Regions from separate parts of the Arthrobacter sp. SPT-J7 genome, predicted to be linked through region 3. Evidence: riboswitches for the same ligand, from Rfam matches in the RefSeq annotation. Region 3 holds a riboswitch; each other region holds the start of a gene.
The links. A riboswitch is a leader RNA that binds a small molecule or an ion and turns the genes downstream of it on or off. The one in region 3 is predicted to bind glycine.

Region 1 (4,338 bases), on a different contig from region 3:
TCCATCTCGGCCGTGGCATTCAGCTTCATCGTGCAGGAGCCGAGGGGAATCATAGTGCGGTCCAGCGCCAGGTCCCGGTCGCTGAGCTTGCGGATGTAGCGGAGGAGCTGTGTTTCCGAACGGTAGGTGTTGAACACCGGGTGCTGCAGGAAGTCGGAGGAGCGTTGGACGGCGGCATCCAGGCCGAACCCGTCCGTCACCTCAACCAGCCCTGCCCCAAAGGCGGCGAGGACGCCGTCGACAATTTCCCGGGTTGTCGTTTCATCAGTGGAGAAGCCCACCGTGTCCGCGTCGATGCTGCGCAGGTTGATGCCCTTGGCCTCTGCTGCGGCGATGATGCCCGCCGCCTTGCCGGGAACGGAGACCGTGACGGTGTCGAAGAAGCTGGTGTGCACTACCTCCAGGCCGGCGGTCTTGAGCGAAGCGGCAAGGGTCCTGGCATGTGCGTGGGCGGACTGCGCAATCGCCTTCAGCCCCTCGGGTCCGTGGTAGACGGCGTACATCGAGGCCACGATGGCCAGCAGGGCCTGCGCTGTGCAGATGTTGGAGGTGGCCTTCTCGCGGCGGATGTGCTGCTCGCGGGTTTGCAGGGCAAGGCGGTATGCCGGGGTCCCTGCTGAGTCTTTGGAGACGCCCACCAGCCTGCCGGGCATGGAGCGTTCCAAGCCTTTCTGGACTGCCATATAGGCGGCGTGCGGGCCGCCGTAAAACAGCGGGACACCGAAGCGCTGCGCCGAGCCGACGGCGATGTCCGCGCCCTGCTCACCGGGAGGCGTGATGAGGGTCAGGGCGAGCAGGTCGGCCGCAACGGTTACCAGGGCACCGCGCTCCTTGGCGTCGGCGATCACAGTGGTGTGGTCAAACACCCGGCCGGAAGCCCCGGGCTGCTGCAGGACGACGCCGTTGATGGCGCCGTCGGGCAGTCCCGTTGAGAGGTCCGCGACCTCAACCTCGAAGCCGAGTGCCTCGGCACGGCCCTTCACGATGGCGATGGTCTGCGGCAGGCAGTCGGAGTCCAGCACCGTCTTGCCGTCGCGCACGTCTTTGTTTTTATTCGCCCGGCGCATCATCAGCACGGCCTCGGCCACGGCCGTGGCTTCATCCAGCAGGGAGGCGTTGGCGATGGGCAGGCCCACCAGGTCCTGGACCATGGTCTGGAAGTTGAGCAGCGCTTCGAGCCGGCCCTGGGAAATCTCGGGCTGGTAGGGCGTGTACGCGGTGTACCAGGCCGGACCCTCGAGGATATTGCGGCGGATCACCGGCGGCGTGATGGTGTCGTAGTAGCCCTGGCCGATCATCTGAACGGCGGTCTTGTTCTTGGCGGCCAGCCCGCGCAGTTCAGCGAGCGCCTCCACCTCGCTCAGCGCGCCCGTCAGCTCCAGTGCGGAGTCCTGGCGGATGTCCTTGGGAACGGCGGTATCCACCAGCGCGTCCACGGTGTCGTAGCCCACGGCCTTGAGCATGGTGTCGACGTCGGCCTCGCGGCGGGCACCGATATGGCGGTCAACGAAGGTGGCAGCAGCCGGGGCGGCAATAGCCGGAGAGGCGGGGGCCGGAGATACAGTCACGGGGAACTCCATAGCTAAGGCGGCATCAGGGTACGCCGCATCGATTCGGGTTCCTCCCCGCTCTGTATTGGACCTGAGAGTTTCCGCGTTGCCTGCATCCGCTGGCCCCGCTTGCACCGTCGGTGAGCACAGCAGTCCAAGTATCCGTGGAACCGGATGCCAGGCGGACAGCCTGCTACTTTCCAGAGTTGCCTCGCCGCGGCGGTACATGGGCCTGTGAGATTCCTGGGGAGGTATTGCTCCTACGGCGCCTGCTTGTACCTTCTGGCAGAACTCTCCCGCCGCAGATCAAAGGCTATTCATTTGGGTTTTCCTGGCGGCCGGCAACGGCCCACACATGGAGTAATTCTCCTACGCCGCGGGCTCAGGAGCAAATACTGGCTAGCCTCTGAGCCTCTCTACGGCGGCCAGGAGTTCGTCGACCTCCGCCTGCCTGTCGCCGGCGTTTCCGGACGGCCCGCTTTCCCACATGGCGTTGAAGTACAACCCATCCCCCATATAAAGCACGGCCTTTGCCATCACCGCGCCCACGTCCTTGCCGATCAGGTCCAGCCATTGCTGCTGGATGACTGCGAAGCGGCGGCGGGCATCCTCGTGGGCCACCTCGGCGAGTCGCGTCACAGCTACAAAAGAACGGTCCATCGGGGTATCAGACCAGAGGGATGACCGGATGAAGTAGGCCGCGGCCCCCTCGGGGGCGGCCGCCATGGCGGCGAGGTCTTCTCCTGCCAGCCGGTCCAACCGCTCCAGGGTGGCGGTGATCAGCGCTTCCTTGTTGGGGAAGTGGTACAGCAGGCCGCCCTTTGATACGCCGGCCCGCTTCGCCACGGCGTCCAGCGTCGCCGCCCTCTCGCCCACATCGATCAGGAGCTCTTCAAAGGCATCGAGTACTGCATCTCGCGCTACGGGTTTTCGGGGCATGCTTCCCATCATGCATCTCCAGCAGTTGATTTCTTAACTATACCGTCTGGACGGTATAGTTATCGCGTGACAACGTCCACCTCCTCCCAGCAAGCACGTACCCGCACTCCCCCGACCGCCGCAGACCCGGCAAGGGGCACGCGGCACGACTGGCTTGCGCTCGGGCTGCTGATGTTCCCGGTCCTCCTCGTGGCCGTGGACAATACCGCCCTGGCCTTCGCGCTGCCCGCGATCGCGAGTGCGCTGGGCACCTCGGGAGTGGAGCTGCTGTGGATTGTGGACGCCTATCCGCTGGCTCTGGCCGGATTGCTCGTGGCCATGGGCAGCCTGGGCGACCGGATTGGACGCCGGCGGCTCCTCATCATCGGCAGCATTGGCTTTGCAGCCGTATCAGCAGTAACAGCCTTCGCCCCCAGCGCCGGCTGGCTGATTGCCGGCCGCGCAGCCCTGGGTTTCTTCGGCGCCATGCTGATGCCCTCCACGCTGTCCCTGATCCGCAACATTTTTGTGGATCCCAACCGTCGGCGGCTGGCCATTGCCATCTGGGCCGCCGGGTTTTCCGGCGGCGCCGCCCTGGGCCCAATCTTTGGCGGCTGGCTCGTTGAGCAGTTCTGGTGGGGAGCAGTACTGCTGGTGGCCGTGCCCATCATGCTGCCCCTGCTGGCCTTCGGACCCGCATTCATCCCGGAGTCCAAAGACCCGACACCTGGGCGGGTGGATGGGCCGAGCATCCCGCTCTCGCTGCTCACCATGGTTCCGGTGGTCTACGGCATCAAGGAGTTCGCCACCGAAGGAGCCGGACCGCTGGCCCTGGGCACCCTGGCATTCGGCCTGGCAATGGGTGCCACCTTTGTCCGGCGGCAGCAGCGGCTGAAGAACCCGCTGCTGGACATGTCCCTGTTCCGCAACCGGGTGTTCAGCATGGCCATCACGGCCAACGTCTTGGCCCTGTTCTCCTTCAACGGCTTCATTCTCTTCCTGGCCCAGCACCTTCAGCTCCTTGAGGGCATGTCCCCTTCAGCTGCGGGAACGGCAATGATTCCGGCGCTGGTGGCAACCGTTGTGGCGGGCCTCGCGGTGGTGCCCGTAGTGCGAAAGGTCCGGCCGGGTTTCGTGGTGGGCACCGGTCTGGCCATGAGCGCCGCAGGCTACAGCATGGTGACGTTCGGCGACCATGCCAACGGTCCGGCACTGCTGCTCGCCGCCCTGCTGGTCCTTGCCCTGGGCGTGGGAACGGCCGAAACGATCTCCAATGACCTCATCCTTGGCAGCGTCCCGGCTGAAAAATCGGGGGCAGCCTCGGCGATCTCGGAGACAGGCTATGAGGTGGGCGCCCTGCTGGGGACGGCCGTCCTGGGCTCCATACTGACCGCCTCCTACCAGCAGAACCTGCAGCTTCCTGCCGCGGCGGTCGAGGCCGCCGCCGGCCAGGGGACTGCGCATGCCAGCGAAACCCTGGCGGGGGCAATGGAACTTGCGGCTGGCTTGCCGGCGCCCTTGGCCGACGCCGTCCGGCATGCCGCCGGCTCCGCCTTCGACTCCGGCGTGCATGTCACCGCCGCGATCGGGCTGGTGCTGATGGCGACGGCGGCAGTCCTGGCCGCCGTCGTGCTCCGCAAGGTGCCCAAGGCGCAGTAGGGACGCAGATCGCATGGGAGACCCGCGCAGGCAGGCATAAAAACAGCACCCGGCTCCGGACTTCGTGTCCGGGCCGGGCGCTGAAAGGCTGTGCGTGGTGCGTTGCTGGCTGCTAAGCGTCGGGCGCTGTGACGCTTGCCGTCGGCTTCATGGTTTCGGCATTCACCATCCAGGCGAGCTGCTCGAACCTGGCGATGAACTCGTGCAGGAG
Region 2 (4,338 bases), on a different contig from region 3:
TCCTCCAGGTCGGCGATCAGTTCGCGCCAGCCGGCCGTCTGGCTGGCGGGAGCGAACGGGTGGATGGAGGCAAATTCCGGCCAGGTCATCGCTTCCATTTCCGCCGTGGCATTCAGCTTCATGGTGCAGGAGCCCAGCGGGATCATGGTCCGGTCCAGCGCCAGATCGCGGTCGGACAGCCGGCGAAGGTAGCGCAGCATCCGGGTCTCCGAGCGGTAGCTGTGGAACACGGGGTGGTCCAGGTAGGACGAGCTGCGCAGCAGGTCTTCCGGCAGCTCAAAGCGCGGCCCGGCAGCGGCCTCGGCAATCTTGCCGGCTGCGTCCTCCACGCCGAACGCCTCCGCAACCAAGGCGAGGTGCTCCGCCGTCGTTGTTTCATCGGTGGAAATGCCCACCTGGTCGGCGTCGATATGGCGCAGGTTCACGCCCTTGGCCTCGGCGGCCGCGACGATCTCCGCGGCCTTGCCCGGCGCCTTGACCGTGAGCGTGTCGAAGAACTGGTCGGCGGCCAGGCTGAAGCCGGCGCCGGTGAGCACCCCGGCGAGGGTGCGGGCGGCCTGGTTGGCGTGCTCCGCGATTGCCTTCAGCCCCTCGGGGCCGTGGTAGACCGCGTACATGCTGGCCACCACGGCGAGCAGCGCCTGCGCGGTGCAGATGTTGGAGGTGGCCTTCTCGCGGCGGATGTGCTGCTCGCGGGTCTGCAGCGCCAGGCGGTAGGCGGGGCGGCCGGCGTCGTCCTTGGAGACACCCACCAGGCGGCCGGGCAGCGAACGCTCAAGTCCCTTGCGCACCGCCATGTAGGCCGCATGCGGGCCGCCGAAGAACAGCGGGACGCCGAAACGCTGGGTATTGCCGACGGCGATGTCCGCCCCCTGCTCGCCCGGCGGCGTGATCAGGGTCAGGGCCAGCAGGTCCGCGGCCACGGTGACCAAGGCGCCGCGTTCCTTGGCCTGCGCGATCACCGGAGCGTGGTCGAAGATCCGGCCGGAGGCTCCCGGCTGCTGCAGCACGATGCCGGAAATGTCGCCCTCAGGCAGCCCGGCGGAAAGATCAGCCACCTCTACCTCGAAGTCCAGCGCCTTGGCCCGGCCCTTGACGACGGCGATGGTCTGCGGCAGCAGGTCCGCGTCCAGCACGGTCTTGCCGGCGGCCTTGGCCTTGTTAGAGCGGCGCATCAACAGCACGGCTTCGGCCACCGCGGTGGCTTCGTCCAGCAGCGAGGCGTTGGCGATCGGCAGTGCGGTCAGGTCCTGCACCATGGTCTGGAAGTTCAGCAGCGCTTCCAGCCGGCCCTGCGAGATCTCCGGCTGGTACGGGGTGTAGGCGGTGTACCAGGCCGGGTCCTCCACGACGTTGCGGCGGATCACTGGCGGAGTGATGGTGTCGTAGTAGCCTTGGCCGATCATCTGCACGGCCATCACGTTCTTGGCAGCCAGGGCCCGCAGGTCGCCTAGGACCTGGGCCTCGCTGCGCGCCTCGGGCAGGGCAAGCGGTTCCTGTTGGCGGATGTCTGCGGGCACCGCAGCGTCCACGAGATCGTCGACACTTGCGTAGCCCAACTGCTTGAGCATGACTTCCGCGTCGTTCCGGCGCGGGCCGATGTGGCGGTCTGCGAAGGAAGTGCTGCCGGGCCGGGTGGCAAGGTTGGCTTTAGCCGTCATTGAGGAACTCCAGTTAATCTCCGCCATGGGGTGGCCATGCCGGTAGTGAAGGGTTCCTCCCCGCTCTGTGGCTGAACCTGAGAGATTCCGCAGGACGGCACGGGAGCCGGTTCCTGCTTGCACCGTCGGTGAGCCGGTCCACGAACGGTCCGGCTGCTTTCCAGAGTTGCCTCTTCGCGGCGGTACAGGGGCCTGAGAGATTCCTGGGGAGGTATTGCTCCTACGGCGCCTGCTGACCTAGTGCTCAGCAGGACTCTCCCGCCGCATGTCGAAGGCTGTATGCAGTTGTTTCTAACTCCTTGAATGGTAGTCGAGCCACCCCCGGGCAACAAGGTGGTGACGGTTCCTAGACTTCGCCGCGGGCGAGCATGCCCTTCACGTACGCGGCCTGGCCGATGTGTTCCATGCAGTCGTCCATCACGCTGACCAACCGGACGCCCAGCTTCACGTGCGGGTCCCACCGGGTGTCGACAATCCGGTCCAGATCGTCCTCGGTGAGTCCGGCCAGGTAGGCCAGCGTGCCGGCATGCACGTCGTCGTAATAGTCGCGGAGCAAGTCGGCCGATTCCACCCGCACCGCCGCGACTTGTTCGGGCGTGTGGCCGAAACCATGGTCCTTCTCGGCCAGCGGCAGGTTGAAGCGCTTCGACCAGCCGGCAAGCCAGTACTGCTGGGTACCGGCGACGTCAGCTATGTGGTCGTCCTGGATGCGGGTCAGGTGCCAGACCAGCCAGCCGATCGAGTTGCTGTCGCCGCCGGGTTGGGCAGCCAACTGGTCGGCGTCCAAGCCTTCCAGCACGTGGTGGACGCGTTCCTGGATCCGCCCGTAGGCATCGGCCAGCAGGTCATTGAACTTCATGGCGCCTCCTCGTGGCGGACTCTGCCGTCAGCCTACCGGCGCCCGGCTGGCCGCGGAACGGGCCGCCGCTTCAGTTCCGGAGGGAATCCTCCAGATACCGGGGGCGCCCCACGATGACCAGGCCGACCGCCAGGAGAAGCAGGGCAGCGCCCAACAGGCCGAAGGACGCACCCCAGCCGCCGCTGACGTCGCGCAGCAGTCCGAAGGCCAGCGGGCCGGCGCAGGCGACGGTGTAGCCGATCCCTTGCGCGAACCCGGACAGCGCTCCGGCGCCGGCGGTGGTTCGGGTGCGGAGGTTGACCAGCAGCAAAGCCAGGGCGAAGGTGCCCTGGCCCAAGCCGGCCAAGGTGATCCAGAGCCAGGTACCGAACGACGGCGAGAGCAGCAGGCCGGCGTACCCGGCCACGTAGAAGCCGATGAAGAGCAGGCCCAGGCCCAGCGGATTGCGCAACCGCGCCGCGATCAGCGGCACCAACAGGCTGGTCGGCAGGGCCAGGATGGCGTAGTAGGCCAGCATGGTGCCGGCCATCGGCGGCAGCATCCCGCTGTCCACCAGCAGCGGCGGGAGCCAGGTAAACATGGCAAAGGTATTGGACGAGGTCCCGGCGAACACCAGGGCCAAACCCCAGGCGAGCGGCGATCGCCAGACGCGCACCGCCGTCGTGCTGGTAGTGGTGGCTGCGGCTGTGGCCGCTCCCCCGTCACCCGGCGCGGGACCGGTTGCACTCGCTCCGCCAACACCCGCCGGGTCCGCCGCGGCATGGCCCAGCGGCGGCCGTGCGCCGTCGCCGTGAGCCGGCTGAAGCGGGTCCAAACCGCCGGGGCGATAGGGCTGCAGCACCAGGCGGGAAATTTTGCGCCGGGAATGCTCCGTCCACGCAGTCACCAGCCACGGCACAAGGGCCGCCACGCTCACGGCCGCCCAGACCCCGATCGAGAAACGCCAGCCGGCAGCCTGCTCAAGCGGCACGGCCAGCAGCGGGCTGAGCGCGGTGCTGACCGCCAGCAGCGTCACGTAGAGCGCCGTGACAAGGCCGATCCGGTCTGGGAAATAACGCTTCACCAGCGGCGGCATCAGGATGTTGCCGATGCCGTAGCCGGCCATGGTCACGCCGGACAGGACCAGGAACGACGGCACGTCGGAGGCCATCGCCCGGCCGAGTTGACCGACCGCGGCCATGAGAATTGCCACCAGCAACAGGTGTTCCAACCCGAGCCTCCGCAGCAGTACCGGCACGGCGAACCCGGCGGCGGCGAAGGCCGCGGTGGGCAGCATGCCCAACACGCCGGTGGAGGCGGTACCGAACGGCAGATCCGCAGCCATGTCTGCCAGCACCGGCGAGACGCCGGAAACGGCCAGCCGCAGGCTCAGCGCGAGCAAGAGGATGCCGGCGAGCACTGTCAGGCGGCCCGCAAACGGGCTGGGCTTCCGGGGTGCCGGGCTGGGGTTGGAGCGGAAGCGGTCCCGCGGTTGGGTATCGGCAGTCTGTTGTGCGGTCGAGGTCAAGCTTGGTCCATGGGGTCGAGCGGCCGGGCGGGGACGGCCGAAGCATTTCGGCCGGGTTTCACCTTATCCCCTCACCGGGCCGCCTCCCGGCAGACCCGCAGACCGGCTACGAACTCTCCGGCGCCAGTTCTTCGGCGAGGATCCAGAACGTCCGGCGGAGCCTTTCCACGGCAGCGTCAGGCTGGCCGCGCTGCAAGTACTGCACCGTCTCGTCCCAGCCGTCGGTCCAGATGGGATAAGCGATGGCATGTTGGAAGAGGTGCAGCCGGGCCAGGGAACGGCCGAGCACATGGGTGTTCACTTCCCGCAGT
Region 3 (4,338 bases):
CTCGTGCGCCACCAGGCCGCTCTCCCCCGTGTAAAGAACCGGAAAGTGCTCATCGAGCCGTGCGGCAACGTAGTTCGCAGCCAGGAGTGCGGACCTGGTCGCCTCGGTGAGGCCCTTTCCGCCCATGAGCTTCACGTACGCCCACGAAATCGGCAGCACGCCGGCCGAACCGAAGCGGGAAGCGGAGATCGCCACGCCTTTTTGTCCGGCAGGGCCAGAATCTTGTGCGGCCTTGTTGGCGTCTCCCGGCATAAACGGCGCGAGGTGCGCCTTCGCAGCAACAGGTCCGACGCCGGGTCCACCGCCCCCGTGCGGGATGCAGAATGTCTTGTGCAGGTTCAGGTGGGACACGTCGCCGCCGAACTTGCCCGGCTGTGCCAAACCGACGAGGGCGTTCAGGTTCGCGCCGTCCACGTACACCTGTCCGCCGGCAGCGTGGATGGCATCACAGACCTCGCGCACATCCGAGTCGTACACCCCGTGAGTGGACGGGTAGGTGATCATGATGGCCGAGAGGACGTCCTTGTGGGCCTCGATCTTGGCCTGAAGGTCGGCGTGGTCGATGGTGCCGTCAGCGGCGGTGGCCACCACAACCACCTTCATGCCTGCGAGGACTGCGGACGCGGCGTTGGTGCCGTGAGCGGAGGCCGGGATCAGGCAGACGTTGCGCTGCTGGTCGCCGCGGGAGTGGTGGTAGCCGCGGATCGCCAGCAAACCTGCGAGTTCGCCCTGGGAACCGGCGTTGGGCTGGATGGACACCTGGTCGTAGCCGGTGATTTCGGCGAGGTCGGATTCCAGGCCGGCAATGAGTTCGCGCCAGCCCTCGGTCTGGGAGTCAGGAGCGAAGGGGTGGATCGAGGCGAACTCCGGCCAGGAAATGGCTTCCATCTCGGCCGTGGCATTCAGCTTCATCGTGCAGGAGCCGAGGGGAATCATGGTGCGGTCCAGCGCGAGATCCCGGTCCGAGAGGCGGCGGATGTAGCGCAGCAGCTGGGTTTCGGACCGGTGGGTGTTGAACACCGGGTGCTGCAGATACGTGGAGCTGCGCAGCACGGACTCCGGCAGCCCAAACCCGGCAGCCTCAACAACCGGACCGGCACCAAAGGCGACGGCCACCGCGGAGAGAACCTCCGGCGTCGTGGTTTCATCAACTGACACGCCAACTGTGTCCGCATCGATGAGGCGCAGGTTGATGCCGCCTGCTTCGGCGGCAGTGATGACCTTCGCAGCCTTGCCGGGCACGCGGACGGTGAGGGTGTCGAAGAAGGTGTCGGACACCAGTTCACGGCCTGCGATCCTCAGCGTGGTGGCCAAGGCACGGGCGTTGTTGTGGACGGCTTCGGCGATCGCCTTCAGGCCGTCGGGGCCGTGGTAGACGGCGTAGAAGGACGAGACGATGGCGAGCAGGGCCTGCGCGGTGCAGATGTTGGAGGTGGCCTTCTCGCGGCGGATGTGCTGCTCGCGGGTCTGCAGGGCCAGGCGGTAGGCGGGGACACCGGCGTCGTCCTTGGAAACGCCCACGATGCGGCCCGGGAGGGTGCGTTCCATGCCCTGGCGGACGGCCATGTAGGCGGCGTGCGGTCCCCCAAAGAACAGCGGCACGCCAAAGCGCTGGGTGGAGCCGACGGCGATGTCCGCGCCCTGCTCGCCCGGCGGGGTGATGAGGGTGAGGGCCAGGAGGTCGGCGGCGACGGTGACCAGGGCGCCGCGGTTTTTTGCCTCAGCGATGATTGCGGACTGGTCCCAGACCCGGCCGGAGACGCCGGGCTGCTGGAGAACGACGCCGTTGATGTCGCCGCCGGACAGTCCGTTGGTGAGGTCGGCGATCTCCACCTCGAAGCCGAGGGCTTCGGCGCGGCCAAGCACGATGGCGATGGTCTGCGGGAGGAGGTCGGCGTCGAGGACGGTCTTGCCGTCCCTGGCGGTCTTGGACTTGTTGGCGCGGCGCATCAGCAGCACGGCTTCGGCGACGGCGGTGGCTTCGTCGAGCAGGGACGCGTTGGCCACCGGGAGCGCGGTGAGGTCCTGGACCATGGTCTGGAAGTTCAGCAGCGCTTCGAGCCGGCCCTGCGAGATTTCCGGCTGGTACGGGGTGTACGCGGTGTACCAGGCAGGGGCTTCGAGGATGTTGCGGCGGATCACCGGCGGGGTCACGGTGTCGTGGTAGCCCTGGCCGATCATCTGCACGGCAATTTTGTTCTTGCCGGCAAGCTTGCGCAACTCGGCGAGGACCTGGACTTCGCTCAGGGCGGCCTCGAGGGTGAGGGGCTTGTCCTGGCGGATGGAATCGGGGACCGCGCTGTCGACGAGGCCATCGAGGCTGTCGTAGCCGACGGCCTTCAGCATCGTGTCGACATCGGACTGGCGGCGCGCGCCGATATGGCGGTCCGCGAAGGTGGTTGGGGACGAATGAACCGTCATGAGAGGAACTCCATAATTCAGATGGTGCCTAAGCACCACGTTGATTCGGGTTCCTCCCCGCTCTGTATTGGACCTGAGAGTTTTGCGTTGCCCTGCTGCCGGCAGGACGCCACTTGCACCGTCGGTGAGCCCGGTTGCCCGGACTGCTTTCCAGAGTTGCCTTGCCGCGGCGGTACGTGGGCCTGAGAGATTCCTGGGGAGGATTTGCTCCTACGGCGCCTGCAGAACGTACCGGCAGGACTCTCCCGCCGCAGATCATAAGCACGCGTCACTGGTGGGTGACACGGCTCACACCATACCGGGTTAGGGGGCCGGATGCAAAACGGTCCGCTTTGCAGGCGGGATCACGACGGCGGGAGGAGCCGCCGTCATGCCCTCACCTGAGGACAGGTCGGGGGTTCTTGGTGCTGGCTTTTGTGCCGATGCGGTACCCGGCCCAGAATGCCAGGACGAGCAAACCCGCGACGGCGATTGCCAGGCCTGCCCGCGTCCCTGGCGTAACGAATGCCAAGCCGCTTCCGCTGAAGGGCTCGTTGCTCAGCGGCGCGTAGGCGAACCAGCCAAAGCTGACATTCCGGCTGTTGTTCCACGCGACGAAGCACCCCACCAGCACCACGGCGAGGGCCGCTATCGGCAGGACGGCTTCGCGGAGGCGGGCAAGTTTCGGCGTTTTATGTGCGTCAGGTGTGTTGTTTTCCCCCATGGAGGCGAGTGTAGCGGTGCTGCCAATAGCTGCCCCGCAGCCCGGGACAGACGACGGCGTCGGTGACTAGGCTGGGCGGATGTTGACCATCGGCAGCACCGTTCTTGGCGTCAATGACGTCGCCCACGCTACAGCTTTTTGGCACGCCGCCCTCGGCTACGTCCCCCGTGAGCCCGGCGATGAGAGCTGGGTAATTCTCGTGCCGGCGTCAGGCCCGGGAGCGCAGTTGGCACTCATGCTGAGCCAAACGCCCGTGCAGGACCACCCCCGCATCCACATGGATTTGTATGCGGACGATCAGGCAGCAGAGGTGGAACGTCTGATCTCGCTCGGTGCCCAGAGGGTCGGCTGGGACCTGTATCCGGAGGACTCCGACTTCGTGGTGCTCGCCGATCCGGACGGGAACCGCTTCTGCGTTATTGACCAAAGCCAGCAGTAGCAGTTCCTATGTGACCCTGACGCAATGCCTACCCATGGGGCAGGATGGTGCCAGGGAGGCCGTTATGGATTTTGATGTGCTGGTGATCGGCGCCGGGCCGGCGGGCATGGCCGCAGCAACACGGGCAGCGGAGCTGGGGGCACGCACCGCCGTCGTCGAGCGTGCCCGGTTGGGCGGCACGTGCGTAAACTCGGGTTGTGTGCCCACGCGTGTGCTGGCGAAAACGGCCCGGCTGTACCGGGAAGTGCGCACTGCCCGGGACTACGGGATTGTGGTGCACGAGCCTGCGGTGGACTGGCCGCAACTGGTCCGCCGGGTCCGCGCAACCGTAGACCGCGTGCTGGATGCCAAGGCGTACAGCGGCACTATGCGACAACTGCAGATCACCTTCCTTGAAGGGGAGGCGAAGTTTACCGGGCCGCAGGAAGTGTCGATTGACGGACGAGTGGTCACCGCCGCTTCCATCATCCTGTGCGTAGGCGGCAGTGCACGGAGGCTCCCTATCCCGGGCGCCGACCACGCCGCACTTCCTCACGAAGTATTGGACCTTCCTGAACTTCCCGGCTCCGTCGCCATCATTGGCGGCGGGCACACCGGGGCGCAGCTGGCTACGATCTTCGATGCCCTTGGATCGCAGGTTACCCTTTTGGACCTCGCACCGCGCATCCTCACCACTGAGGATGACGACGTCTCCATGGCGGTCACGGAAGGTTTCCGCTCCCGGGGCGTGCACGTGAACGTCGGCATTCGTGGTGTGGACGGCATTGAGGAGCAC

Region 1: it holds a riboswitch for glycine, as region 3 does, so the genes downstream of both, gcvP (aminomethyl-transferring glycine dehydrogenase) here and gcvP (aminomethyl-transferring glycine dehydrogenase) in region 3, are expected to answer to the same signal.
Region 2: it holds a riboswitch for glycine, as region 3 does, so the genes downstream of both, gcvP (aminomethyl-transferring glycine dehydrogenase) here and gcvP (aminomethyl-transferring glycine dehydrogenase) in region 3, are expected to answer to the same signal.

The regions. Positions count from the first base shown of each region.
Region 1 is NZ_JBNHFF010000124.1:971-5,308, forward strand. It holds partial or broken gene gcvP (aminomethyl-transferring glycine dehydrogenase) at 1-1,580, opposite strand, end outside; glycine riboswitch at 1,761-1,859, opposite strand; gene AC5RWX_RS26275 (TetR/AcrR family transcriptional regulator) at 1,950-2,489, opposite strand; gene AC5RWX_RS26280 (MFS transporter) at 2,556-4,127, shown strand; gene AC5RWX_RS26285 (Dps family protein) at 4,240-4,338, opposite strand, start outside.
Region 2 is NZ_JBNHFF010000001.1:573,504-577,841, reverse strand. It holds gene gcvP (aminomethyl-transferring glycine dehydrogenase) at 1-1,661, opposite strand, end outside; glycine riboswitch at 1,832-1,932, opposite strand; gene AC5RWX_RS02700 (mycothiol transferase) at 2,008-2,520, opposite strand; gene AC5RWX_RS02695 (MFS transporter) at 2,591-4,027, opposite strand; gene AC5RWX_RS02690 (GntR family transcriptional regulator) at 4,134-4,338, opposite strand, start outside.
Region 3 is NZ_JBNHFF010000034.1:14,335-18,672, forward strand. It holds gene gcvP (aminomethyl-transferring glycine dehydrogenase) at 1-2,421, opposite strand, end outside; glycine riboswitch at 2,474-2,580, opposite strand; glycine riboswitch at 2,582-2,679, opposite strand; gene AC5RWX_RS20435 (hypothetical protein) at 2,798-3,124, opposite strand; gene AC5RWX_RS20440 (VOC family protein) at 3,204-3,563, shown strand; gene AC5RWX_RS20445 (dihydrolipoyl dehydrogenase family protein) at 3,628-4,338, shown strand, end outside.